DNA from 2 places in the Vibrio sp. 2-Bac 85 genome. Region 1 is predicted to be linked to the other one. Evidence: riboswitches for the same ligand, from Rfam matches in the RefSeq annotation. Region 1 holds a riboswitch; the other holds the start of a gene.
The links. A riboswitch is a leader RNA that binds a small molecule or an ion and turns the genes downstream of it on or off. The one in region 1 is predicted to bind thiamine pyrophosphate.

Region 1 (6,473 bases):
TTAAGAACAAAAAATCTTGCTTTAGGTAATGTAAAAAGCACGGTTGCGCTAAACAGCCGTTTCCTAATTGCATCACAAATGGATGCTGTGTGTAGGCATCCCAGTCAGACTGGCAAGCACTAATTAAATCTTGATGGTTCATGATTCTCTCGCTGTTTTTTAGTTGTCTATTTAAACTTGATATTAGTGTGCTAACTACTCGAATATTGGCATGTAATCTTTTGCTTTTGGCAGACTTTTAATCAGTTTGTTATCAAACATAAATTGCGCATAATCATCGTAACGTTTTAAATCAATAGCAGCAGGGCGTAAGGAGAAACGAGTCAACGTATCGCGCCATGCTCGTTTATTTAACTCATTATTTAACGTATCAGGTGCGTAACTAACAAACTCATTCCATGCTTGCTGTGGGTGGTTAACGATATAAATAGTGGCTTGCTCTATGGCTTTGTTAAAGGCTTTAATCATTTTCGCATCGTATTTATTTGCATTTGCAACAAATACCAATTCATCGTAAACCGGAACACCATGCTCTTCAGGGAAATAAGCTTTAGCTTTAAACCCTTCCAGTTCTAACTGGTTAGTTTCAAAGTTACGTAACCCGCCCCAAATGGCATCGACTTTGCCCGATGCTAAAGAAGCAGAGAGAGCCCAACCGACGTTAATGATCGCTACATCTTGATAATTAAGTTGTACTGATTCTAACATTTTGCCAATGATGGCTTCTTCACTACCTGAAATAGCAATGCCGACTTTTTTTCCTTTTAGGTCACTCAATGAATTTATTTTGCCATTATCTAAGACCATTAATGTATTTAACGGTGTTGCTATTAAGGTCGCTGAGCGTACTAAAGGTAATTTTTCAGATACATCAATGATCAAGTTAGGCTGATAAGTAATAGCCAAGTCAATATTACCCGCGGCAACTAATTTAGGTGGCATGCTTGGGTCTGCAGGTTCTTGAATATCGACAGACAAACCTTGCTGCTTAAAATAACCAAGCTGTTGTGCAATCACAATTGGGCCGTGGTTAGGGTTAACAAACCAATCTAGCATTAGCGTGACTTTTTTATCTTCAGCCTGTGCGGAGAATGATAATAATGCAGCCGTTAGAAACAAGGCGGTTAAAATGAAACTCTTTTTCATGTGTTTTATTTCCTTATAGTATTTTTGGTATTAATCGTTTTAGTTTTAGGCTTAGTTTAGGGTTATTAAAAATGGTGCATTTAGACTTCCCATGGGATAAGCTTTTTTAGTAACTTATCGGTGATAAAATATAAACTTACAGAGAGCGCAGATAGAATAAATAAGGCCGCAAACATTTCATCAATTAACATTCGCGCATTAGCTTGTAGCATCAAATAACCCAACCCTTCGCTTGAACCTACCCATTCACCGGCAACCGCACCAATCGGCGCAATAACCACCGCAACACGAATCCCAGACGCTAAAGTAGGTAAAGCAGCAGGCAATTGAATATGACGTAACATCTTCCATTTAGTCGCGCCCATGGTTTTCGCTAAATCAAGGTAACCAGTAGGTGTGTTTTTTAACCCGTCGTAGCAACAGGTGGTCACAGGGAAAAAGATGATCATCGCCGCCATCACTATTTTTGAGGAAATACCGTAACCTAACCAGATCATTAAAATAGGCGCAATCGCAAAAACAGGAATTGCTTGGCTGGTGATCAGGATCGGTAATAACCAACGTTTAATGGGTTTAAACAGTAACATTTGTAGTGCAAAACATAGGCCCATGGAAAGCCCTAGTAATAACCCTAAAAGTATCTCTTGTGTGGTTACCCAACTATGTTTTAACAGCACTTCATAACGTGTGATCAGGCGTTCAAATACCGCTAACGGCTCAGGTAAAATAAAAGATGGTAGATCAAAGATCACCACAATCGCTTGCCAAATCGCAATTATAATCATAAAAGTGAACAGGATACGTAATACTGGCGGTAATGTTTTATCACTGCTTTTAAACGATTTAGTTAAACCTGACATGGCAACAAAATTACGCATAATCTTGCTCCAAACGGTCAAGAATAGTCTGCTGTAGCTCAGCGCATTGTGCATCAAATTGTCTTGGTGCTGGGGTACTAGGTACATCTAATGATTCTGCAGATGCAGGTTGACCTTGCATAATATAAAGCTGGTTTGCTAAACGAATAGCTTCCTGTGGATCATGTGTAATTAATACTACGGTTTTATTTTTTAATAATTCATGGGCTAAGTTTTGCAAGCGGTAGCGTGTTACTGCATCTAATGCCGAGAAAGGTTCATCCATTAATACTACAGGCTTGTTTTGCATTAAGGTTCTCGCTAATGCAACACGCTGTCGCATTCCACCAGATAATTGCTGTGGTAGATAATGAGCTTGTTGCTCAAGGCCAACCTGCTGTAATAGTTGTTGTGCTTTATCACGTTGTGATGACTGTGGATTAGGTGTGAATTTATCGCTGAGCAGTACGTTATCTAATACCGATAACCAGGGCATTAATAAATCTTGCTGTGCCATATAGGCAATTTGACCTTGCAATGCAATATTGGTGCTGGTGGATAGCTGCCCAGACCATTGTATTTTATCGCTTAATAAGTTCGCCAAATAACGTAACAAAGAGCTTTTACCGCAGCCACTGCGGCCTAGAATACAAGTCCATTGCGCCGCTGGAATATGCATCGTCAGTGACGACAATACACACTGGTCACTGTCGTTATAACGCAAACTGGCATTGTGAATATCAATGCTGGGTGCATTTATCTCATTTGACATTGCTTGCTTTGGTACTGTTTGCTGTGACGATAGGTTATTTGTCATATTGAGCATCTATCGATTCAATGCATAAAAATGATCAACAGGGCCACGGCCTTGACCAATATTAAGTTGGTCAGCATGTTGTAATGCTTGCGTAATGTAATCTTTACCAAGCTGTACTGCTTTTGATAATTCATGGCCTTGAGCCAGATAAGAAGCAATCGCTGAAGATAAAGTACAACCTGTGCCGTGGTTATTTTTTGTGTTAATACGTTTTGCAGTTAGTTGCTGTACTGAGTCCGCTAAAACTAACAAATCATTACTGTTTTCATCTTGCTCTAAATGCCCGCCCTTTAATAATACGGCTTTAGCACCTAACTGACGTAAAGCATCAATCATTGCCTGCATTTCTTGTTCGCTGGTGGGAATGTGACTGTCAATTAACGCCGCGCCTTCAGGCAAGTTAGGGGTGATTAAATCAGCCATTGGCAGTAGTTCAGTTTTTAGAGTTTGAATGGCGACTTTTTCTAATAATAAATCACCGTTGGTGGTGACCATCACAGGGTCGATTACTAAAAAGGACGGTTTGTACTGTTTTAGTTTTTTAGCCACCACTTTGATGATCTCGCAGTCGGCTAACATGCCTACTTTAACCGCGACAATATTGAGGTCACTAAAAACAGCATCTAATTGCTTTTCAACATGTTCAAGGGGGATCGGGAAGATAGCAGACACACCAAGCGTATTTTGTGCGGTAATAGCAGTGATCGCAGAGCAAGCATAACTGCCGGTGGCTGAAATCGCTTTAATATCGGCTTGAATGCCAGCACCGCCACTGCTGTCAGAACCAGCAATAGTTAATACTATCGGTGTGCGAATTGGGTTACAAATAGTGTTAGGCGTAAGGTCAGACATAATGGCTCCGTTCACAACGCGATCGGAACTGATATCCACCAATACAAAGCAAAGGAATGCCACAGGAATGGTTTCTACATAGTTCCCTGCGTCAGTGTTAACTGTATCAGGTTCAACGGGTATCGACGTTTTATCAATTAATATTGATATCACATCGCTCTCAGCCAATGGCCCCCCGACTATAATCGCCACAAATCATAACAAGTTCTGTTAAAAGCGCAATCAAACATATTGCTAAAGGAGAGCTTGTTAAGTTAATTGTGGTTAATCGCCTATATTAAATAATTCATGTTAAACAACGACTGCGTATAAAACTGCATCACTTAAATTTATATTTCATTCTAAGATGTGATTACGCAATCTCGACAATCCCAAGTGTTACTTGTTGATACGTTTTATTACCGCTTTATATCTCGCATAGTAAAAATTAATAGTCGCTAATAACTGAGTTTTGTTTCAAACAAATAATTTCATGATGAGTCGCAATGTTATCAACAAAACAACTAACTTTTATATAATAAAAGAGGTATGTTTGCCTTTGTGTATTAACTAATAAATTATGAGTAGATGACAACTCTTTTAGATAAAATAAAACCATCCCGTATTTCCACTAAATTATCTTTCTATGTTGCGGTGTTTATCATCGTTGCTTTTACGCCGCTTCAAATTTACAATTTTTTAATGCTTAAGGCTGAAATAAAAAACCAAATCAATAAAGAGCAATATACACAAGCTAAATATATTGCAAAAGACATTCAAAAAAAAATAGCAATGCGTACTAATTTTTTGGTTGCTTTAGCTGATAAAATCCCTCCTCAAAAAATACAATCAGAAGCCTTTATAACGGAAATATTTAAAAATAATATTGTTTTTACTGATTTTTTTCCACAGGGCTTTGCAGTTATAAGCCCAAATGGACAGGGCGCTATAGCTGAATATCCGGTTATTCCAGGTAGAAAAAACTTAGTAATGACTGATTACGAATGGTTGAGAAAGGCGAATAATAGCCAAGGCGTTATTATTAGTTCACCTTTTCGTTCTGAAGTTATGGGTGAAGTACTGGTTGTGATCGCAAAAGCGTTAAGAGATGAAAATGGACAGGTATTAGGCATATTAGAAGCACCAATCTTCTTGAACCGCCCCGGTTTTATGGCGTATATCTTTGATAAAGACTTTAGTGAACGTAGCGATATCTTAGTCATTTCAAGAGCGAATCAAATATTCTTAGCATCGAGCGATCCAAACCTTGTGTTAAAAGCAACTCCAAAAAAAGGGATGGATGCATTCCTTGACGAGGTAATGAGAGGCTTTAATGGATATGGCCATACAGTGACTTCAGTTGAAGGTGAAATGTTAGCAGCTACGGCTGATATTAACTCCCCGGATTGGTTTGTTATGGTAAGAACTCCTGTGGCCAAGGTTTATCAGATAATAAATGAAAGTTTACGGGCTGCCATTATTAATGGGATCATTGTTAGTTTTTCTGTATTTTTGGTGATTATGTTTTTTTTATTCTTCTTTTTTAATCCATTAAAAAAGGCTGCTGAATCGGTTAGGAAAATGGTATTGCAGAAAAAATCCCTGACACATATTAAAGGTTATAAAAAAGATGAAATAGGTGATTTGATTATTGGTTTTAATGCAGCTATCGATATGGTTAATGAGAGAAATGATAAACTTGAAAAATCGAATGCGGTATTAGAGTCGTTGTCACAAGTCGATGGGTTAACTGAGATATTTAATAGGAGATGGTTAGATAAAACGCTTAATTATTTGTGGTTGGTAAAAACCCGTAACCAACAACCGTTAACTTTATTACTCATTGATATAGATGAGTTTAAAAAATTTAATGACACTTACGGACATATAGCGGGTGATGATTGTTTAAAAAAAGTGGCCCAAACTATCCAAGAAACTATTAATAGACCTACTGATTTTTTGGCTCGTTATGGTGGTGAGGAGTTTGTTATATTGCTAGAAAGTGATATTAAAGAAGGCGCTTTAGTAGCAGAAAAGGTAAGGCTTGCTGTTAGTAATTTAAACATTTCCCATAGTGAGTCGTCATACAAGCATGTCACCATTAGTTTAGGTGTCGCATCAATGATCCCTCAATTAAATATTAAATCTGTGGAGCTAATTAAACAAGCAGATCTTGCCCTATACCAAAGCAAGGAACATGGTAGGAATCGCTGCGAGCGTTATAAAAGGAGGCCATAAATTAAGCAGTGATGTTCAAATGGAAATATACCCACAGAATTATTTAAAGGTTTATTGAAAGGATCGAATGTATTTGACCCTGCTCAGACATCATTCGTTACAAGGCTTATTTACTGGCTCAAGCAAAATTATACAGCACTGCTATTTACTCATTTCTACATTAAATTACTTCATAATAACCTGTTATTGATTTCATAACTCGTCTTCAACTAAGCGATACAAACTGTATTTTATAATTAAATGTAATTGCACTCTCAATCTCAATCTCACTCTCACTTTCACTTTCACATTCATTAATCAGAATTTAAGTTAGTTAAGAAGGCTTTACGCAAACTTAATCACCGGCTAAATAGGTTGGTAACTCATTATATTTATCTAATGTGAATAACCAAATATGACTTAAGGGGATAAAAAACAGGTGCTGTGAATGACAACTATCTAGGGATATATTGTCCATTTTTATATAAAAAAACTGTCTTAAGAGAAATTCTACAGATAAAAAACATTAGAGGGTACTTGATCTTTCTTGCTCAAAGCAGCGTACATAATCCTATACAAATTAGGAGCGATTATGGATACTTTGG
Region 2 (6,473 bases), on a different contig from region 1:
GAAACAATCTGGTGGTTCTGGTCAATTCGGTAAAATTGATTACCGTATCAAGCCTGGCGAACCTGGTTCTGGTTTTGCGTTTAAATCAATTGTTGTTGGTGGTAACGTACCTAAAGAATTCTTCCCAGCTATCGAGAAAGGCTTTAAAAGCATGATGGATACTGGTGTACTTGCTGGTTTCCCTGTACTTGATGTTGAAGTTGAACTTTTTGATGGTGGTTTCCATGCCGTGGATTCATCTGCAGTAGCATTTGAATTAGCAGCTCGTGGTGCATTCCGTCAGTCTATCCCTAAAGCAGGCGCACAACTTCTTGAGCCTATGATGGCTGTAGACGTGTTCACTCCTGATGATCATGTTGGTGATGTAATCGGTGACCTTAGTCGTCGTCGTGGCATGATCGCTGGTCAAGAGCCTAGTGCTTCTGGTGTTCGTATTAAAGCTGACGTACCTCTTTCAGAAATGTTTGGTTACATCGGTTCACTACGTACAATGACTTCAGGTCGTGGTCAGTTCTCTATGGAGTTCAAAAACTACATGCCTTGTCCTGCTTCAGTATCTGATGCTGTGATTGAAAAAGTTAAAGCTGATAAAGCAGCGGCTAAAAAATAATTTCTGTCCTAAATTAGGATAAAGAAATATTTTTAAGTTGATAAACCCTTGCTATGAAAATAGTGAGGGTTTTTTTATGCTTATTGTTTTAATTAAGTAATAAAAAGATTCGACTGAAACAGTCCGATAAATACTATCCAGTAGTGACTTCTATATCGAGTTCAAAATACCATGCCCTTGTGCGTCAACTGTATCTGATGCCCTAATACCCAGAGTAAGTCGGATAAGTCGAGGAAGTTGATAAAGTCTATTAAAGTAAGGCAGGCAAGGACTAATTAATATTAGTGTGCTTTGCTTTTAGCAAATCCTTTTGTCATGAAACGCGCACTACTTTTTGCCATCAATAGGCCATCTACATATAACTCACCTTCTACTTTATAAAGAGGAGGACGAGAAGGCAGAACTTTAGCTGTCATCAAAATATCACTATTGATCTTCATTTCATGTAAAAAACGAATATTCATATCCGCTGTTACAGCTTCAATATCTTGATTGAAAACTGCTTGGCACATGCTGCTATCTAATAATGCCGCTAAAAAACCACCATGCAATATACTTTCATAACCCTGTTGGTGAATTGAGCTTTTAAAATGAGCCCAGACTTGCTGATTAGGATCACTGTAAAAATCTAATTTCAAACCTAATACGGCATTTGGCCCACACAACATGCAACCTTGATGACTTTTTTTCTTGCGTACTAAGGTTAGTGGCTGAGGGATATTATTGTTATTAAGTGACTGTAATTCTTTTAATAATTGTGTTTTTTCTGAGTCATGAGTAGCAGACATATTGACCTCTATCATTCATTATTGACAATAAAGTAATTGGCATATGCTAATTACTTGGTTAAGATAACATATCAAAAGGTAATTGATAACTGATAACTGAAATTTAGAACTAAGGATTGATAACTGTAAATGAGACCTAAAATAAAGCGACATATCTGTGCTGAAAAATTTGCTAAATGCAGTCTATTTAAACCCAATGGCATTCCAGTAACTAAGCTAATCAAAATCAGCATTGAAAGTGATGAATTGGAAGCTGTCCGCTTGGTAGATATTGAAGGGCTTTCGCAACAGGATGCAGCCAAAAGAATGCAAGTTTCACGACAAACCTTTGCCAATATTTTAAAAAAGTCACGTTTTAAGATAAGTAATGCATTGATTAACGGTCATGCATTAGTGTTACCCAATGAATTAGTCAACCTAGATAATTAAGGAAAATACCATGATTTATGCTGTCGCAATGAGTAATAATAAGCTCTCTCACCAGTTTTCAAAATCTGAGAACTTCGCCTTTTATAATGAAAACAATCAGATAATAGCTGTGCATGATAATCCAGCTTTAGGCCTTAGCGGTTGTTCTGCAAAGTTATTGATTATTCAACTCTTACAAGAAATGCACTGCGATGTTGTGATTGTTAGAAAAGTAGGTGAGAAAACCTTAGCAAAACTACTGAATGCAGGTTTAAAAGTAGAGCAAGGTAATACAAGGGATGATATTGAAACATTATTGGAAAGTGCTAAATTACTTCGTCGTTCTTTAAATACACCTGAGCAAGGGGTGTTGAAAAAAGCATCACATAAAAATGCTGGTGGTCGATGCTGTAGTCATCATTAGATAATATATTCGTTATTCATCAATTTTATAGCTTAGATCTACATGCTTCAGGCCTTGAGGATTTTTGCATTTTGAATGCTAAAATGTTGAGTTAGCTTTAAATAATAAGTGGTTTAGTTTATTGGTTTAAATCACTTAATTACTTCCTGCCCATTACTAAATAGAAACACGATTAAAGGGTTAAGGTCTTTTTTGCTTAATTCTCTTCACCTGTTTAACTTGATTGCTTTTTCTTCTATACTGCCTGCATCTTGTCGGAGTGCTAATGGGAATGTCCCAAAGGCTGAGACCACATTAAATAATTTTTTAATACATGGTACTAATCAGTGTTAACAAAATTATGTGGGATCCGTGGAACCTGATTGGGCTAATACCTACGAAGGGAACAAGTAGAAAATTTCATTCCATTGATCTTTTTTAACTTCCACACAAATTCGACAAGCACTCTTCTAATTTTTTATAAGCTTTTTATAATAAACAGGTAAAGAATGCTATGTCTAAAGATATTAACTCAACATTAAAAACAACCGATCGTAAAGGTCTATCACGCCGAGAATCACGCCAAGCTGCACAAGACTATATTCAAAATTTGAATAATGAGTCTTACCCCAACTCTGAAAAAATCTTTATCGATGGGGATATCCATCCTATCAAGGTCGCGATGCGTCAGATCCACCAAACCGATACGTTTGTTGGCGGCAGTGAAGATAATCCAGTTTATGAACAAAATGAGCCCATTCCTGTTTACGATACGTCAGGCCCTTATACTGATCCGAATACTAAAATAGATGTTCATGCGGGGTTACCAAAACTACGTCAAAGCTGGATAGAAGCGCGTGATGATGTTGAAAAACTTGACGGAGTGACGTCTGCGTTTGCACAAACACGTTTAGCGGATGATTCATTAGATGAATTACGCTTCGCAAATTTACCTAAGCCTTTGCGTGCGAAAAAAGGGCAGTGCGTAACACAAATGCACTATGCTCGTCAGGGTATTATCACACCAGAAATGGAATATATTGCGATTCGTGAAAACCAAGGCCGTGAGCGTATTAAATGTGAAGCATTACATTCACAACATGCAGGGCAAAGTTACGGGGCGAATTTACAGGAATCGATCACACCTGAATTTGTACGTTCAGAAGTGGCGAGAGGCCGTGCAATCATCCCATCAAATATCAACCATCCAGAATTAGAGCCGATGATCATTGGCCGTAACTTTTTAGTTAAAGTTAATTCTAATATCGGTAACTCTTCTGTCTCATCTTCCATCGAAGAAGAAGTGGAAAAATTAGTGTGGTCAACGCTGTGGGGCGGAGACACGGTAATGGACTTATCAACGGGTCGTAACATTCATGAAACACGTGAATGGATCATGCGTAATTCTCCAGTACCAATTGGCACTGTCCCTATCTATCAAGCTCTAGAAAAAGTGAATGGGGTGGTCGAAGATTTAAGTTGGGAAGTGTTTCGCGATACGTTAATTGAGCAAGCAGAGCAAGGGGTGGATTATTTCACTATTCATGCCGGTGTATTGTTACGCTTTGTTCCGATGACGGCTAAACGTGTGACTGGTATTGTGTCTCGTGGTGGTTCAATCATGGCGAAATGGTGTTTGACCTATCACAAAGAAAACTTTGCTTACGAATACTTCCGTGAAATCTGTGAAATTTGTCAGCAGTATGATGTGTCGTTATCACTCGGTGATGGCTTGCGTCCAGGTTCGGTTGCTGATGCAAATGATCAAGCACAATTTTCTGAATTAGAAATATTAGGTGAGCTGACTAAAGTAGCGTGGGAATATGATGTGCAAGTGATCATCGAAGGCCCAGGTCATATACCGATGCAGATGATCAAAGAAAACATGGATAAACAGTTAACAGAATGTTTTGAAGCCCCATTTTATACCTTAGGTCCATTAACCACGGATATTGCACCGGGTTACGACCATATTACTTCTGGTATTGGCGCTGCCCAAATCGGCTGGTATGGCTGTGCAATGCTCTGTTATGTGACGCCTAAAGAGCACTTAGGGTTACCGAATAAAGATGATGTAAAAGTGGGTTTGATTACTTACAAAATCGCTGCACATGCTGCTGATTTAGCAAAAGGTCATCCTGGTGCACAAATTCGTGATAATGCACTATCAAAATCACGTTTTGAATTCCGTTGGGAAGATCAGTTCAATCTAGGTTTAGATCCCGTAACATCACGTGAGTATCATGACGAAACCCTACCGCAAGAATCGGGGAAAGTTGCGCATTTCTGCTCTATGTGTGGTCCTAAATTTTGCTCAATGAAAATTACCCAAGATGTACGCGACTTTACTGCGAAGTTAGATTCAGGTGAAATATCGATCAAAATATTAGGTGAAACCATTGTTATGACTACAGAAATGACAGTGGAACAAGGTATGGCGCTTAAAGCTAAAGAATTTAATGACAATGGTGCTGAAATTTATCAACCAGCTTTTGTGGATAAAATATAAAGCTTAGATAAAGTATGATGGCAAAAATTATCGGCGATTAGTCCTTTACTGATCGCCGGTTTACAAACAAGTTTAAGGTTAAATATGAATAACATAGTGTGGACAATAGCTGGATCAGACTCTAGTGCCGGTGCAGGGATCCAAGCCGATCTCTGTACATTTCATGATTTAGGGGCTGATGGTTGCTCTGTGATCACCGCTGTGACTGCACAAAATTCTCAAGCCGTGCAGTTAGTTGAAAGTGTTTCAGAAAAAATGTTCACACAACAGTTAGCTAGCTTAGCGGAAGATATGCCCGCTAAAATCATTAAAATAGGTTTGGTTGCAAGTGTTGAGCACGTCAAAATACTAGCTCAACAGTTAGCTTTATATAAGCAAACTTGGGCGCATAAGCCCTTTGTTATTTACGACCCTGTCGCCGTCGCTTCAACGGGTGATGAAATGGCTGAAGAGGGAATTCTTGAGGTCATTAAAAAACAATTATTACCGCAAATTGATCTTCTAACACCTAATGCAAATGAAGTCCTTACGTTATCTGGTCATGCATTAATTTCTGGTGAATCCTTTAAACCGGCAGCGGATAAGTTAATCAGCATGGGTTGCGCTAGTGTTCTGATTAAAGGGGGGCACTTTGAGCTGGTGGATGATATTGCACTTGATTATTGGAGTGATGGAAGCAGAGAAATCGCATTAACCAGCCCACGTTTAGATAATGTTCATACACACGGGACAGGTTGCACCTTAGCCAGTGCGATTGCTGCAGCAATGGCACTCGATTATTTTATTGAGGATGCTCTCGTTATTGCAAAAGCTTATTTAAACCAAGGTTTAAAAGCATCTAAAGCCCTGGGTGCTGGTGAAGGCTCTGTTGCTCATTGTGGCTGGCCAACACTAAGAGAAAACTTTCCTGAAGTCGTTTTACCTGAATCCTCTATTGGTTACGAACTTGACCTACCTGGTAACTTAGAAGCGGGTCCTGGTTTCGAGCCTTGTGATACGACTAAGCTAGGTTTATATCCTGTTTTAGACTCTGTGGAGTGGGTCGAGCGAGCTTTAAAAATGGGGGTGAAAACACTACAGTTGCGTATTAAAGATAAACAGCCTGAGCAAGTAGAACAACAAATTATTGATGCTATTGCGTTAGGTAAAAAGTATGACGCAAGATTATTTATCAATGATTATTGGCAGTTAGCGATTAAACATAATGCTTATGGAGTACACCTAGGCCAAGAAGATATGGATGTGGCTGATTTGCCTTTAATTGCCGATGCAGGATTGCGTTTAGGACTTAGTACACACGGTTATTATGAAATGTTACGTGCAAGACAACTCAAGCCAAGTTATATCGCACTAGGTCATATTTTCCCAACACAAACGAAAGATATGCCTTCCGATCCACAAGGGTTAACACGTTTGTCTAAGTATGCGAACTTGATGTCAGATATGGCAACCGTTGCAATCGGAGGCATTAGTTTAGAACGTGCTCCAGCAGTATGGCAGACGGGAATTGGTAGTATTGCGGTTGTAACAGCAATTACATTAGCAGATGACCCTAAACAGGTGATTAATCAGTTTAATGAGATCATGTGCTAGTAGTGAATAAAGGATAAAAATATGTTGAATGACGACGAATTATTACGTTATAGCCGCCATCTTTTATTAGAAGATGTTGGAGAAACGGGTCAACAGGCTCTCAAGAATGCCAAAGTACTGATTATTGGGATGGGTGGGTTAGGTGCACCTGCTTCACTATAT

Region 2: linked by a shared signal. The riboswitch ahead of thiC (phosphomethylpyrimidine synthase ThiC) and the one ahead of thiD (bifunctional hydroxymethylpyrimidine kinase/phosphomethylpyrimidine kinase) in region 1 are both predicted to bind thiamine pyrophosphate.

What each region holds. Positions count from the first base shown of each region.
Region 1 is NZ_JALAAB010000021.1:21,343-27,815, forward strand. It holds gene tenA (thiaminase II) at 1-142, opposite strand, end outside; gene MT390_RS17585 (ABC transporter substrate-binding protein) at 196-1,146, opposite strand; partial or broken gene MT390_RS17590 (ABC transporter permease) at 1,227-1,913, opposite strand; gene MT390_RS17595 (ABC transporter ATP-binding protein) at 2,017-2,775, opposite strand; gene thiD (bifunctional hydroxymethylpyrimidine kinase/phosphomethylpyrimidine kinase) at 2,830-3,672, opposite strand; TPP riboswitch at 3,739-3,860, opposite strand; gene MT390_RS17605 (sensor domain-containing diguanylate cyclase) at 4,240-5,889, shown strand; gene MT390_RS17610 (cytochrome ubiquinol oxidase subunit I) at 6,461-6,473, shown strand, end outside.
Region 2 is NZ_JALAAB010000009.1:12,946-19,418, forward strand. It holds gene fusA (elongation factor G) at 1-610, shown strand, start outside; gene MT390_RS10965 (PaaI family thioesterase) at 892-1,398, opposite strand; gene MT390_RS10970 (DUF134 domain-containing protein) at 1,528-1,827, shown strand; gene MT390_RS10975 (NifB/NifX family molybdenum-iron cluster-binding protein) at 1,838-2,230, shown strand; TPP riboswitch at 2,476-2,632, shown strand; gene thiC (phosphomethylpyrimidine synthase ThiC) at 2,724-4,718, shown strand; gene thiE (thiamine phosphate synthase) at 4,803-6,311, shown strand; gene MT390_RS10990 (HesA/MoeB/ThiF family protein) at 6,333-6,473, shown strand, end outside.